DNA from 3 places in the Methylobacterium sp. E-016 genome. Region 1 is predicted to be linked to each of the others. Evidence: predicted binding sites of a transcription regulator. Region 1 holds the regulator's gene; each other region holds the start of a gene.
What was found. Region 1 encodes PhoB, which activates phosphate uptake and scavenging genes when phosphate is short. Its sites were predicted from a motif close to TGTCATNNANCTGTCAT; they were not measured.

Region 1 (5,085 bases):
TGGAACATCGGCACCGAGCAGTACGGCGCCCTGGTCGCCGTCACCGGAACGCTCGCCTCCGCGGTGCTCGCCCTGGTGATCGGCGTGCCGATCTCGCTCGGCATCGCGATCTACCTGACGCAGCTCTGCCCCGGCTGGGCGCGCAAGCCCGTCGGCATGACGATCGAGCTGCTCGCCGCCGTGCCCAGCATCATCTACGGCATGTGGGGCCTGTTCATCTTCGCGCCGCTCTTCGCCCGATTCGTGCAGATGCCGGTGTCGAACCTGGTCGAGGGCATGCCGATCGTCGGCACGCTGCTCTACGCCCGCGTGCCCTCGGGCGTCGGCGTGCTCACCGCCGGCATCATCCTGGCGATCATGATCGTGCCGTTCGTGGCCTCGATCGCCCGCGACATGCTCGACCAGATCCCGACGATCCTGCGCGAGAGCACCTACGGCATCGGCTGCACCACCTGGGAGGTGGTCCGCCACGTGCTGCTGCCGCAGGCCTCGGTCTCGATCATCGGCGCGATCATGCTCGGCCTCGGGCGCGCCCTCGGCGAGACCATGGCGGTGACCTTCGTGGTCGGCAACGCCAACCGCCTCTCGGCCTCGGTGTTCGATCCCGGCTCGACCATCGCCTCGCGCATCGCCAACGAGTTCAACGAGGCCGACGGCCTGCAGCTGAACTCCCTGATGGCGCTCGGCTGCATCCTGTTCGCGATCACCTTCGTCGTCCTGATCATCGCCCGCTTCCTGACGCGCCGCGTCAAGGTCGCCTGAGGGACCCGCCATGGACGCTCCCAACACGATCCGTCCGGCGCCGGCCCTGAAGCCGGCCCGCATCCGCGGCAGCCGCCGGGTCGCCGACCGCACGCTGCGGATCGCCTGCCTGGCGGCCACCGTGCTCGGCGCCTTCGTCCTCGGCTCGATCCTGCTGATGCTCATCGTCGAGGGGGCGCGCGGGTTCTCGCCGCTGCTGTTCACCCAGCCGACCCCCGGCCCCGGCTCGGAAGGCGGCGGCATCGCCAACGCCATCCTCGGCAGCCTCGTGCTCACCGGCATCGGCATCCTCATCGCCACGCCGATCGGGCTGATGGCCGGCACCTACCTCGCCGAGTACGGCCGCGGCTCGAAGCTCGCCGAGGTGATCCGCTTCCTCAACGACATCCTGCTCTCGGCTCCCTCGATCCTGATCGGCCTGTTCGTCTACACCCTGATGGTGCGGCCGATGGGGACCTATTCCGGCTGGGCCGGCGGCGTCGCGCTGGCGATCATCGCGACCCCTGTGATCGTGCGCACCACCGAGGACATGCTGCGCCTCGTCCCCGGCACGCTGCGCGAGGCCGGCGTCGCGCTCGGCGCCCCGATGTCGACGGTGATCCGCAGCGTGACCTGGCGGGCGGCCTCGGCCGGCATCGTCACCGGCATCATCCTCGCGCTGGCCCGCATCGCCGGCGAGACCGCGCCGCTCCTGTTCACGGCGCTCAACAACAACTCGTGGTTCAGCCCGGACCTGATGGGCGGCGTCGCGAACCTGCCGGTGATGATCTACCAGTTCGCCCTCTCGCCCTACCCGAACTGGCAGCAGCTCGCCTGGGCCGGCGCGCTCCTGATCACCATGACGATCCTGCTGCTCTCGGTCGTCGCCCGCTTCGTCATCAAGCCGCAGCGCGCCCGCTGATCCGCCGCCGGCATCCACGAGGAACACGACGATGAACGCCGCTCCCGCGATCAACGCCACCCGGTTCGACGGCCGCAACCCGGCCGACGAGCACGCGCCGATCCGCATCAGCGCCCAGGCCCTGAACTTCTACTACGGCCAGTTCCACAGCCTGAAGAACATCAACCTCGACTTCCACGACCGGCAGGTGACCGCGCTGATCGGCCCCTCGGGCTGCGGGAAGTCGACCCTGCTGCGCACCTTCAACCGGATCTACAGCCTGTACCCGGAGCAGCGCGCCGAGGGGCAGGTGCTGCTCGACGGCCAGAACATCCTCGATTCCGGCGTGGACCTGAACGAGCTGCGCTCGCGCATCGGCATGGTGTTCCAGAAGCCGACGCCGTTCCCGATGTCGATCTACGACAACGTCGCCTTCGGCCTGCGGCTCTACGAGAAGCTGCCGAAGTCCGAGCTCGACGGCCGCGTCGAATCGGCCCTGCGCAAGTCCGCGCTGTGGGACGAGGTGAAGGACAAGCTCAAGCAGTCCGGCATGGGCCTCTCCGGCGGCCAGCAGCAGCGCCTGTGCATCGCCCGCACGGTGGCCCAGAGCCCGGAGGTGATCCTGTTCGACGAGCCGACCTCGGCCCTCGACCCGATCTCGACCGGCCGCATCGAGGAGCTGATCGAGCAGCTGCGCAGCGAGTTCACGATCGTCATCGTGACGCACAACATGCAGCAGGCGGCCCGCATCTCGCAGTTCACCGCCTTCATGTATCTCGGCGAGGTCATCGAGGTCGGCCCGACCAACCGCATCTTCATGAACCCGACGGTGCGCCAGACCCAGGACTACATCACCGGCCGCTTCGGCTGAGCCGCACCCGGATCGTTCGAGGACCCACGCCCATGCCCGGCCACATCGTCACGTCCTACGACACCGACCTCGAAGACCTGCGCCGCTCGATCTCCGAGATGGGCGGCGTCGCCGAGAAGATGATGACCGAGGCGACCGACGCGCTCGTCCGCCGCGACACCCAGCTCGCCCAGGCGGTGATCGTCGCCGACAAGCGCCTCGACACGCTGCAGCGCGAGATCGAGGAGCGCGCGGTGCTGCTCATCGCCCGGCGCCAGCCGATGGCGATCGACCTGCGCGAGACGATTTCGGCGATCCGCGTCTCGGGCGACCTCGAGCGCATCGGCGACCTCGCCAAGAACATCGCCAAGCGCGTCGTCGCGATCAGCGACCAGGCCCAGGCCCAGAAGATCGTGCTCGGCGTGCAGCACATGAGCGACCTCGTCCAGGAGCAGCTTAAGGACGTGCTCGACGCCTATGCCAGCCGCGACGTCAACGCGGCCCACAACGTGTGGGAGCGGGACGGCGAGATCGACGCGCTGTACAACTCGCTGTTCCGCGAGCTGCTGACCTACATGATGGAAGACCCGCGCAACATCTCGTTCTGCACGCATCTGCTGTTCTGCGCCAAGAACGTCGAGCGCATCGGCGACCACACCACCAACATCGCCGAGACGATCCACTACCTGTCCACCGGCGAGAACCTCGCGGGCGACCGCCCGAAGAACGACGCCTCGAACTACGCGACGGTGGCACCGGGCGCCTGAGGGCTGCCGTCTCTTCCCTCCTCCTGTGCGGGGGAGGGTGGGCCTCGCGTGAGCGGGGGTCGGGAGAGGGGAGCGACCGCTCCGGATACGGCGCTCCCCTCTCCCGACCCGCTTCAGGGGGGAGGGAGGTCCGTGGCGATGGATGAGAAAGTCGGGCGGTCCGCCCGGGAGTGCCCTGCATGCGTACGCGGATCCTGATCGTCGAGGACGAGGAGGCGCTGACCACCCTCCTGCGCTACAACCTCGAAGCCGAGGGCTTCGAGGTCGATTCCGCCGCCCGCGGCGACGAGGCCGAGCTGCGCCTGCAGGAGCAGGTGCCCGACCTGATCCTGCTGGACTGGATGCTGCCGGGGCTCTCCGGAATCGAGCTGTGCCGCCGGGTGCGGGCGCGGCGCGAGACGGTGTCCCTGCCGGTCATCATGCTCACCGCCCGCGGCGAGGAGGGCGACCGCATCCGCGGCCTCGGGACGGGGGCCGACGACTACATCGTCAAGCCGTTCTCCGTGCCGGAACTGCTGGCGCGAGTCCGCGCGCTGCTGCGGCGCGCCAAGCCCAGCCACGTCGCGAACCTGCTGGAAGCCGGCGACATCGAGCTCGACCGCGACAGCCATCGCCTGCGCCGGGCCGGCGGCGAGATCCACCTCGGGCCGACCGAGTTCAAGCTGCTCGAGTTCCTGATGCAGAGCCCCGGCCGGGTCTATTCCCGCGAGCAGCTCCTCGACGGCGTATGGGGCCACGACGTCTACATCGACGAGCGCACCGTCGACGTGCATGTCGGCCGCCTGCGCAAGGCCCTGAACCGCGCCGGCGAGACCGACCCGATCCGCACCGTCCGCGGCTCGGGGTACGCCTTCGACGAGACGTTCTCGGGCGAGGATTGAGTTCGGCTTTCGGTGGACGGCTCAAGCGACCGCAACGATCCGCGACCTGCCGTGGGTCCCTTCTCCCATGGGGAGAAGGACAGGATGAGGGGCGTGAGTCATTCGGGTCGGTCACGACCCTCACCCCAACCCTCTCCCCATGGGAGAGGGAGCCGTCGCGCACACTGAAGTGATGTCAGTCCTACGAAAATTATATTTTTACCAAGCTTCAGGGGACCTTCGTCCCCCCGCCGTCGAGCCCCGCGCTGCGGCCCGTCGCCTTCACGGCGTCCAGCGCGCTCAGCATCGTCCCCTCGGTGAGGATCTGCGGCAGCACCGTCGGCTCTCCGGCACCCGCATAGAGCAGGTAGAGCGGCACGCCGCTCCGGCCGTGGCGCTCGAGCAGGCGGGTGATCTCCGGGTTCTGGTTGGTCCAGTCGCCCTTGAGATACGTGACGTCGCGCGCGCGCATCGCCGCGCCGACCGCCGCCGTCCCGAGCGAGGTGCGCTCGTTGACCTGGCAGGTGATGCACCACGCCGCCGTCATGTCGACGAAGACCGGCCGGCCGCTCGCCAGCAGCGCGTCGAGGCGGGCCTGCGTGAACGGCTCGATCCCCTCGGCCCGGGCCTGGGCCCCCGGTGCGACGCGGTCGTGGTCGAGGGTGAGGGCGAGCCCCGCCACGCCGGCGACGGCGAGCACCGCGAGGCCGCGGGCGAGCTGCGCCCGGACCGGTCGCGCGTCGCGGCCGAGCTCCCACGCCCAGGCGGCGAAGCCCATCAGCACCAGCCCGATCAGCGCCGCGAGCAGGCCCTGCGGCCCGACCTGCTGCGCCAGCACCCAGACCAGCCAGGCGACCGTGGCGTAGATCGGGAAGGCGAGGGCCTGCTTCAGCACGTCCATCCACGCGCCGGGCCGGGGCAGGGCGCGCAGCGCCGGCGGCCACAGGGTGAGCGCCAGGAAGGGCA
Region 2 (5,085 bases), on a different contig from region 1:
CAAGGGCGAGCTCGACGGCGCGCGCCTGCTCGGGCGCAAGACGGTCGAGCTGATGACGATGAACCACCTGCCCGGCGACCTCGCCGCGATCGGCACGCCGCGCTTCGCGGAATCGTCCTATCACGGCATCGGCTTCGGGCTCGGCTTCTCGGTGATGCTCGATCCGGCCAAAGCCCAGATCGTCGGCACGCCGGGCGAGGTCGCCTGGGGCGGCATGGCCTCGACCGCGTTCTGGGTCGACCCGGCCGAGGAGCTCGCGGTGGTGCTGCTGACGCAGCTCGTCCCGTCCTCGGCCCTGCCGATCCGAAAGGAGCTGCGGGTGCTGACCTACGCCGCGCTGACCGATTGACACGGGACCGGGGCGCGGGGGAGCATTCTCGGGCGAGGCGGATGCCCACGCGCGTGAGGATAACGCGACCACACGACGAAACAGAGCGTCTCCCGTGATCCAGGGATCACGGGAGACGCTCTCGTGGCCGACAGTGCCTTCGTTCTGCGGCGCCTATTCGTCGGCGGGCGCGGCCGCGGGCGGCGTGCCGGCGGCCGGAGCCGGCTTCGCGCCGGGCTTAGCCGCCGCGGGCTTGGCGGCGGTCGAGCCGGTCGAGGCCGGCTTGGCGGCCATGTATTCCGGATCGGTGCGCGGGCCTCCCGGACCGTTCGTCGGCCCGGTCATCTGGCCGGCGACCACGTCGGTCACGCGGTTCCAGGTCTGCGACTTGCACAGGAAGGCGATCAGGCAGCCGCGGACGGTCAGCTCCTCCGGGGTGTCGGACCAGATCGTCACGTCGTAGGACTTGCCGTCCTCGGAATTGTAGATCTTGCCCTCGTAATGGGCGTCGGCGTTCGGCTTCAGCCCCATGATGAGCTGGTGGCCCAGCGATGCGCGCGTCTGCTTGCTCGCGTCGGGGTTCTTGAAGTCGACCCGCGGCTGGCCCTTGTCGTTGAGCGGCACCTTCAGCCACACGACGTAGCCGCACAGGCTCTTGTTGCTCGGGCCGCACTTCTCCACCCGGATGCGGGCACGCCCGTCCTCGGTGAGCCACGTGCCGCTCGGGTCCGCGGGCGTCGCCGCGTGCGCGATGCCCGAGAGCATGGCCAGCACCATCGCACGCCCGGCCCAGGCGCTGATTCCCGCGCCGATCCGTCGAACCGTCATACCCACTACTCCTTCCGCGCGCCCGCGCCGTGGCCTTCGCCCCGCCCGCGTGCCCAATCTCTGGGGCCCGCCATCCGCTCGGAACATGACGGGATCATGGCCGTGCCTCGGCGCGCCGTGCCGCACGGCCGATGACGGGAGCGACCCGCTTCGGCTAAGCCTGCCATCCATGATCGTTCGCCCCCGTCCCAACCTCTTCGCCATCCTGTTCACCCTGCGCGGCTCGATCCTGCCGCGGGTGGCGCTGAAGGTCCTCGGGCTGACGGCCTTCGCCGCGCTGGTGGTCGCGGTCGAGCAGCGCGTTCCGGAACGGTTTCCGGTGACGGCCGGGATCGGCCCGTTCACCCTGATCGGGCTGGCGCTCTCGATCTTTCTCAGCTTCCGCAACAACGCCTGCTACGAGCGCTGGTGGGAGGCCCGGAAGGCGTGGGGCGCGCTGATCGTCGAGATGCGCGGCTTGAGCCGGACCCTGGTCGCCCTCCTGCCCGGCCCCGAGCACGATGCGGTCCGCCGCACCGGTCTGCGCCGGCTCGCGGGCTTCGGCCACGGCCTGCACTCGCGGCTGCGCGGCCTCGACGAGGCGGCCGCCGTCGCGCCCTGGCTGCCGCCGGGCGAGGTCGCGCGCCTGCGCTCCTGCCCGAGCCCGACCGATGCGGTGCTCGCCGGCCTGACCCGCGACCTCGCGGGCGCGTATCGCGACGGGCATCTCACCGACGTGCTGTTCGGCGTCCTCGAGCGCAAGGTCTCGGACCTGTCGGCGATCCATACCGCCTGCGAGCGGATCCACGGCACGCCCCTGCCCTTCGCCTACACCCTGCTGCTGTACCGCACGGCGTGGCTCTACTGCCTGTTGCTGCCGTTCGGGCTGTCGGCCTCGCTCGGCTGGGCGACGCCGGTCGCGACCATGCTGGTGGCCTACACCTTCTTCGGCCTCGATGCGCTGGGCGACGAGCTGGAAGAGCCCTTCGGCCTGGAGGCGAACGACCTGCCCCTCGATGCGATGCTGCGCACGGCCGAGCGCACGGTGCTCGACGCCCTCGGCGAGCCGCTTCCGCCCGCGATGGAGCCGGTGCGCTACCGATTGGATTGAGCGTGCGGGCCGGCGACCGTCTCGCTCACGTCCGCGACGGGGCCGCGTCCGGCCCGGGCCCGAGCCGGCGATGCATCAGCACCGTGCCGAGCCAGCGCCCGTGCTTGTGGCCGACGTTCTCGAGCACGCCGGCATGCGCGAAGCCCAGGCCCGCATGCAGCGCCACCGACGCCTCCGAGCCCGGATCGGTGATCACCGCCACCATCACCCGCGCGTCGATCGCCTCGCAGGCCGCGATGAGCACCGCCAGCAGGGCGCGGCCGATCCCGACACCGCGCGCGGCCTCGGCGACGTAGACCGAATCCTCCACCGTCGAGCGATAGGCCGCCCGCGCGCGATAGGGACCGGCATAGGCGTATCCGCAGACCGCGCCGTCGCGCTCGGCGACGAGGTAGGGATAGCCGTCCGCGACGAGCGCCATCCGCCGCCGCGCCATTTCGGCCAAAGTCGGCGGCTCGGTCTCGAAGCTCGCGGTGCCGTTCGTCACCGCGTCGGCGTAGATCCGGGCGATCGCGGCGATGTCGGCGTCGACGGCCGGGCGCAGGTCAGGCGTCATCGATCCGCTCACGCAAAAAAGGGGCCGGCGCGACGGCGCCGGCCCCTGCGGTCGATCGTTCGGCGATCCCTTCGGGACCGCGCGGCGATCACTCGGCCGCGGTCATCTCGGCGGTGAAGTGGCCGCACCAATCCTGCGAGGCCACCACCGGCCACAGGCCCTTGGACTCGGGAGCCGGCTGGCTCACCGGCGGGTTGAAGCGGCACAGGCCCTGATCGCCGACGGCGGAGGCGCCGTTGGTCTTGTGGTCGTCGAAGAAGCGGCAGCTGTTGCAGGAGGCGTTGGTCGAGGTCATCGGGTTTCTCCGGTTCGGGCGTCTGTCGCGGGCTGTCGGAACCGTCGCCGGCTCCGTCGTCCGTCTGCAGTTCTTAATTAGAACAGCTCCAATATGGCGTCAACCGGCGAGTCCCGGCGCGGTTCCCGTTTTCGAGCGCGACCGGTGGAAACCGGTACGGCGCGCAGGAGCAACGCCGGACGGCAGCGGCGCCCCTTCCAGAAACGCCGGTCGTCACGGCCCGCCTGTCACCCGGCGCGGGCCTGCGAGCGGCGAGCGTCATCGACTCGCCATGGGCCCTCCCCTAACGTCCGGGGCGGGACCGGCGTCGGTGCCGGTCCGGAGGGTCCCCGCCCATGGTGCTGGAAACCGAATCGGCGCTGGAATCGGCCACCGCCCTGGCGACGAGCGAGGCGAAATCCGCCCGCACCGACCTGATCGAGGCGGCGGCATCGATCGTGGGCGGCCGCGGCGGACCGGGCGGCTTCGTCCGCGACCTGTTCGGCCGGGTGCCGCCGGAGGACCTGGCGCCCTACCCGGCCGAGGCGCTGGCCGATCTCGCGATCGCCGCGCGGGCGCATCTCGCGGTGCCGCGCGCCACGGGTTCGGCGGCGAACCTGCGGCTCGTCGACGTCGCCGTGCCCGGCCCCGGGCGCACCCGCGAGCTGACCGTCGTCGAGGTCGTCAACGACAACCGCCCCTACCTGCTCGACTCGACCCTGGCGGAGCTGACCGAGCAGGGCCTGACGCCCCACCTCGTCGCCCACCCGATCCTCGGCGTCGAGCGGGACGCCGACGGGGCGCTCGTCCGCGTCGTCGGGGAGACCACGGCGGACGCCCACGGCGCCCTGCTGCGCGAGAGTTTCATCCACATCCACCTCGACCGGCTCGACGCCGGCGAGGCGCGCGAACGCCTCGAAGCCGGCCTCGCGCAGGTCTTTCGCGATGTGGCCCTGGTCACCGACGACCACGACGCGATGCTGGCCCGGCTCGGCGCGCTCGCCGAGGGCTACGGCCGCAATCCCCCGCCGCTGCCCGAGGGCGAGGTCGCCGAGGCGCGCGCCTTCCTCGAATGGCTGCGCGACGGCCACTTCACCCTGCTCGGCATGCGCGAGCACGCGCTGCCCGGCGAGCGGGCGGCCGAGGCCGAAAGCCTCGGCATCCTGCGCGATCCGGGCCTCGCCGTGCTGCGCCGCGGGCGGGCGCTCGTGGACATGACGCCGGAGATCGTCGCGTTCCTCGAGGAGCCGCACGCGCTGATCATCACCAAGGCGAGCCTCAAGGCCCGCGTCCACCGCGCGGCGCATCTCGACTACGTCGCGGTCAAGCTGTTCTCCGCGACGGGCAAGCTCACCGGCGAGGTCCGCATCGTCGGGCTGTTCACCGCCGCGGCCTACACCGCGCTCGCCCGCGAGGTGCCCTATCTCCGCGGCAAGGTCACGGCCGTGGTCGAGAAGGCCGGCCTCGACCCGACGAGCCATGCCGGGCGGGCGCTCCTCGCCGTGCTGGAGACCTACCCGCGCGACGACCTGTTCCAGATCGACGTGGACCGGCTGTTCCGCTTCACCCTCGCCATCGCCAACCTCGCCGACCGGCCGCGCATCCGCGTGCTGTCGCGGACCGACCGGTTCGGGCGCTTCGTCTCGCTCCTCGTCTACGTGCCGAAGGACCGCTACGACTCGATCGTGCGCGCCCGCATCGGCGCCTATCTCGCCCAGGAATACGGCGGCCGGCTCTCGGCGACCTATCCCGACCTGCCCGACGGGCTGCTGGCCCGGATCCACTACATCGTCGGGTTCTCCGAAGCCGGCGCGCCGGAGCGCGACCCCTCGGTGCTGGAGGCCGGCATCGCCGCCCTGGTGCGGACCTGGGGCGACGCGCTGCGCGCCGCGCTCACGGAGGCCATGGGCGGATCTGAGGCGCGGGCGCTGGCCGTCCGCTACGGCGAGGGCTTCTCCGCGGCCTACCGCGAGAACTTCTCCGCCGAGGTCGCCATCGCCGACATCGCC
Region 3 (5,085 bases), on a different contig from region 1:
GCCGCACGCTGACGATCGACGCCGTCGCGGTGGAAGCCGGGCTGAGCAAGGGCGGCGTGCTGCACCACTACGCCTCGAAGGATGCGCTCGTGACCGCGCTGGCGGTCCGCAAGGTCGGCCGGCTTCGCGCCGGCATCGCCGCCTGCCTCGCCGCCGGCCCGCGAGGGCCCGCCGCACTGCCGCTGGCGGTGATCGCCCATGCCCGCGAGATGTACGCCGAGGAATGCGGGTTTCCGGATGCCCTGCTGATCGCGTCGGCCGACAACCCCGAGGCCGTGGCGGCCTTCTCCGACTTCCTGGCCGAGCAGCTCGCGGCGATGGGCGCGATCGAGGGGCGCGCGGGCCAGGGTGCGGCGCTGACCTTCTCGATCCTCGGCCTGATGCTGAGCCGCTCGCTCGACTTCCACCGCCTCGACGGCGCGGCGCTGAATTGCCTGTTCGACGCTCTCGAGACCCAGGCGCGGGCGCTGCCCGCGGATCAGTAGAGGGCGTTGGCCGCCAGCGCCTGGAACACCAGGGCGTGGCGGCCCGCGAGCGCGTCGACATCGTGCGTGTAGCCGCCGCCGATCACCGCGACGAGCGGGATGCCGCGGGCGCGCGCCTGCCCGACGACGAAGCGGTCGCGGGCAAGCAGCCCGTCGTCGCTGAGCGCGAGCCGGCCGAGGCGGTCGTCGCGATGCGGGTCGACGCCGGCATTGTAGAACACGAGGTCGGGCGCCAGGGCGTCGAGGAGGGGCGGAAGCCGCGCCTCGAGCACGGCGAGGTAGCCGGCATCGTCGAGCCCGTCGGGCAGGCCGATGTCGAGGTCGCCGGCGATCTTGGCGGTCGGGTAGTTCTTCTCGCAGTGGATCGAGAGGGTGAAGAGGTCCGGCGAGCGCGCGAGGCAGTCGGCGGTGCCGTCGCCCTGGTGCACGTCGCAATCGACCACGAGCGCCCGCCGGATCGCGCCCTCGGCCTGCAGGGCGCGGGCGGCGACCGCGACGTCGTTGAAGACGCAGAACCCCGCCCCCTGCTCGCGCCGGGCATGATGGCTCCCGCCCGCGGCGCTTCCGGCGAGACCCTGCGCGAGGGCGAGGCGCGCCGCGAGCAGCGTGCCGCCGACCGAGGCGCGCGAGCGGCGGACGACGCTCGCGTCCACCGGCAGGCCGATCGCCCGCTCGATCGCCCGCGGGACCGAAAGAGCGAGGACGGCCTCGACGTAAGCCGCATCGTGGGCGAACCGCAGCAGCTCGGGCGAGGCCGGCTCCGGCGTCACGAACCCGCGCGGCGCCAGCCCGCGCTCCGTCAGGACTTCGGCGAGCCGCCCGTACTTGCGCATCGGGAACCGGTGCCCGGCCGGCAGGCTCGCCTCGTAGGCCGGGTGGAACACGATCGGCGGGATCACCGCGCGCCCTTCAGGTCCGCGACGATGCGCTCGCCCAGCGCCCGGCCGCTGTCGAAGGCCGCCTCGATCCGCGGGCCGAGGCACCAATCGCCGGCCGCGCCCAGCCGCTGCGCCGGATCATAGAGGCAGGGCTCGCCGAGCGCCGTCTCGACCATGGCGTAGCGCCAGCGATGGACGGCGGCGTAGGCCGGGCGGACCGCCCGGCCGAGACGGGCTTCGAGCGCGCCGAACAGCGCGGCCCGGACCGCCTCGCGCGGATCCTCCAGATGCGTGCGGGACCAGTCCGGCGCGGCATGCACCACCAGGGCGTGACCGGCCGCGCGGCCTGGCTTGGTCTCCTCGCGCACGATCAGCGCGATCGGACCGTCGGCGAACGCCAGATGCGCCTCCGAGAAGCCGGGGTGCTCGTCGAGGTCGAGGAGCAGCGACCAGCACGGCGCGTAGGTCGCCCGCTCCGGCCCGGCCAGGACGAGACCGCTCGCCGCAATCAACGCCACGACCTGCGGCGCCGGAAAGGTCAGGCCGACGGCGGCGAAGGGACCGCTGGCGACGCCGTCCGCATCCGTCAGCATCCAGCCGGCCTCCGAGCGCGCGATGCGGATGATCGTGGTCTCGAGTGAGACCGGAAAGCCGTCGAGCAGGGCGCGGACCGGCGCCGGCATGCCGGGCAGGCCGACGGTGCGGCCGTCCTCGCCCCAGGGCGCAGCGACGCCGGACGCGATCCAGGTTGCGCACTGCGCGCGGAACGCGTCGCCCTTGGCGCGGAAGAACTGCGCGCCGTGGTCGAAGCGCTGGCCCGTCCCGGTGCGCCGCGTCGCCATGCGCCCGCCGATGCCGCGGCCCTTGTCGAAGATGCGGACGGCGATGCCGGCTTGGGCGAGGCGTTGGGCGGCGGCGCCGCCCGCCATGCCGGCTCCGAGGATCGCGACGGTTCCGCCTTCGGCCAAAGCTTCGCTCCCCTAGGTGCGCCCGAGGCTGTCATACGGCTGAAATGCGCACCCTGTTAGGGGCAGTCCGCCGGCGCGGCCGCACGCCGCGGGACAGGCCGGTTCGGAGATGCGTGCCGCATGGGTCTCGCCAGCACCTTACCGGCCCTCGACGGCACCGCGCTCGCCCTCGCGCCGTGCGCGCTCCTGACGATCGTCCACCTCGCGAGCCTGATCGTGGCGGGTCGGCGGATCGGCCGTTCGCCCGGCGAGACCACGTTCCCGGCCGGCGCACCGATCTCCCTGGTGCGCCCGGTCTGCGGCCTCGAGACCTTCAGCGAGGAGACCCTCGCCCGCGGCTTCGCGCTCGACCACCCGGCCTACGAGATCCTGTTCTGCGTCGCCGATGCCGCCGATCCGGTGCTGCCGCTGGTCCGCCGCCTGGTCGCGGCGCATCCGCAGGTTCCGGCCCGCATCCTGATCGGCGACGAGCGCATCAGCGACAACCCGAAGCTCAACAACTGCGTGCGAGGCTGGGAGGCGGCGCGACACGATTGGATCGTCATCGCCGACTCGAACGTGCTGATGCCGGCGGACTACCTGGAGCGGATGCAGGCGGCGTGGCGCGCCGACACCGCCCTCGTCTGCTCGACGCCGATCGGCGCGCGGCCGGACGGGATCTGGGCCGCGGTCGAGTGCGCCTTCCTCAACACCCTCCAGGCGCGCTGGCAATATGCCGGCGAGGCGGTGGGGCTCGGCTTCGCGCAGGGCAAGAGCATGCTCTGGCATCGCCCGTTACTCGAGGCGCAGGGCGGCATCCGGGCGCTGGCCGCTGAGATCGCCGAGGACGCGGCGGCGACGAAGCTGGTGCGCGCGGCCGGCCGCCGCGTCCACCTCGTCGCGGCGCCGTTCGAACAGCCGCTGGGGCGCCGCAGGGCGTCCGAGGTCTGGTCCCGCCAGATCCGCTGGGCGCGCCTGCGCCGGGTGACGTTCCCGCTGTTCTTCGCGCCCGAGATCGCCAGCGGCACGCTGCTGCCGTTCCTGCTCGCAGGGCTCCTGGCCGGAACCTGGACGGCGGCGGCCGGCCTCGCCGCTCTCGCAGCCCTGGGCTACGCCGCCGAGCTCCGGCTGGCGACGCGCGCCGGCTGGTTCCACGCCCCCCGCCTGCTCCTCGCCTTCGTTCTGCGCGACGCGCTGATCCCGCTGGTCTGGTGCGCGGCCTGGACCCATCGCGCGATCGTCTGGCGCGGCAACGCCATGGACATCCGCCTCAAGCCCGTCGTCCGGCCGCGACGGGTCGGGCGGACGGCGCGCCCCGCCTGACCCGGTTGCATCGCGGCGCGAACGGCGCGATGCCGGTCGCGGATCATCAGCAGCGGTCGGTCACGTGCGCATCGCCATCCTCGAAGCCGGATCGCCGCCGGCGCGGCTCGACCGCTTCCCCTCCTACGGCGCGATGACGGCTCGGATGATCGGGCCGGCGCACGACAGCACGATCTTCGATGTCCGCGCAGGACGGATGCCCACCGATTGGCAGGCGTTCGACGGCTACGCCGTCACCGGCTCGGCGGCCGGCGTCTACGATCCGCTGCCGTGGATTGCGCCGCTGATCGCGGCCCTGCGCGCGCTCCCGCCGGAGAAGCGCCTCGTCGGCATCTGCTTCGGGCATCAGGTGATGGCGGAGGCCTATGGCGGCCGCGCGATCCGTTCGGAGAAGGGGCGCGCCCTCGGCCTGCACGGCTACGCGGTGACGGAGCGGGCGCCGTTCATGGACGACGCGACGCGGATCGCGGTGGCGGCGTTCCATCAGGATCAGGTCGTGGTGGCCCCGCCCGCGACCCGCGTGCTCGCGGCGAGCGCCTTCACGCCCTACGCGATGCTGGAATACCGGGACCGCGCCGCGCTGTCGGTGCAGTTCCACCCGGAATTCGAGCCCGACTACACCCGCGCCCTGATCGCCGGCCATGCCGATGCGCATGACGATCCGGAGCGGGCGCAAGCGGCGCTCGCCTCGCTCGACGCACCGGACGACCGGCACCGGGTGGCGGGCTGGATCCGACGATTCCTGGAGCAGGAATGAGAAGGTTGGTGCGGGTAGAGGGAATCGAACCCCCACGCCTTGCGGCTGGCGATTTTGAGTCGCCCGCGTCTACCAGTTCCACCATACCCGCGACGGGGAGCCTTTTCGCACAGGTCCCGTGGCCGGGCCAAGCCCTTTCCCGGGGTCGCGCACGGCGTGCGGCGGATAGCCGGCACGCTGGTGCGGTCGGGCCGGCTGTGCTCAAAGGGCGCCCTGCCCCGAGGAACCCGATGCACAGACAGGCCCGATGATCCGCCGCCTCTACGAGTGGATACTCGCACTTTCGGGCAAGCCCTCCGCGCCCTACGTCCTGGGCGCCGTGGCGTTCGCCGAGAGCTCCTTCTTCCCGGTCCCGCCCGATGCGATGCTGGTGCCGATGGCGGTGAGCCGGCCCGACCGGGTGTGGTTCTACGCGCTGATCGCCACGGTCGGCTCGGTGCTCGGCGGCCTCGTCGGCTACGCCATCGGCGCGCTGCTGTTCGACTCGCTCGGAACCTGGCTGATCCGGCTCTACGGCCTGCAGGACAAGGCGGCGACCTTCCAGCAATCCTATGCCGAGTACGGGCACTGGGTGATCCTGCTTAAGGGGCTGACGCCGATCCCCTACAAGCTCGTGACCATCACCTCGGGCTTCGCCCATTACAGCCTGTTCTGGTTCACGCTGCTGTCGATCGTCACCCGCGGCGCGCGCTTCT

Region 2: a site for PhoB is predicted at 3,354-3,370, ahead of MKK68_RS18025 (NAD-glutamate dehydrogenase). Genes of this name have one in related genera too.
Region 3: a site for PhoB is predicted at 2,361-2,377, ahead of MKK68_RS11185 (ceramide glucosyltransferase). Genes of this name have one in related genera too.

The regions. Positions count from the first base shown of each region.
Region 1 is NZ_JAKSYF010000193.1:38,825-43,909, forward strand. Features, by position in the region: gene pstC (phosphate ABC transporter permease subunit PstC) at 1-762, shown strand, start outside; gene pstA (phosphate ABC transporter permease PstA) at 773-1,663, shown strand; gene pstB (phosphate ABC transporter ATP-binding protein PstB) at 1,695-2,513, shown strand; gene phoU (phosphate signaling complex protein PhoU) at 2,546-3,259, shown strand; gene phoB (phosphate regulon transcriptional regulator PhoB) at 3,439-4,140, shown strand; gene MKK68_RS27175 (protein-disulfide reductase DsbD family protein) at 4,349-5,085, opposite strand, start outside.
Region 2 is NZ_JAKSYF010000130.1:20,458-25,542, forward strand. Features, by position in the region: gene MKK68_RS18000 (serine hydrolase domain-containing protein) at 1-349, shown strand, start outside; gene MKK68_RS18005 (DUF2147 domain-containing protein) at 503-1,156, opposite strand; gene MKK68_RS18010 (bestrophin family protein) at 1,326-2,246, shown strand; gene MKK68_RS18015 (GNAT family N-acetyltransferase) at 2,272-2,802, opposite strand; gene MKK68_RS18020 (hypothetical protein) at 2,891-3,097, opposite strand; gene MKK68_RS18025 (NAD-glutamate dehydrogenase) at 3,433-5,085, shown strand, end outside.
Region 3 is NZ_JAKSYF010000085.1:509-5,593, reverse strand. Features, by position in the region: gene MKK68_RS11200 (TetR/AcrR family transcriptional regulator) at 1-485, shown strand, start outside; gene MKK68_RS11195 (histone deacetylase) at 479-1,384, opposite strand; gene MKK68_RS11190 (NAD(P)/FAD-dependent oxidoreductase) at 1,381-2,331, opposite strand; gene MKK68_RS11185 (ceramide glucosyltransferase) at 2,452-3,633, shown strand; gene MKK68_RS11180 (glutamine amidotransferase-related protein) at 3,698-4,390, shown strand; tRNA gene MKK68_RS11175 (tRNA-Leu) at 4,397-4,481, opposite strand; gene MKK68_RS11170 (YqaA family protein) at 4,638-5,085, shown strand, end outside.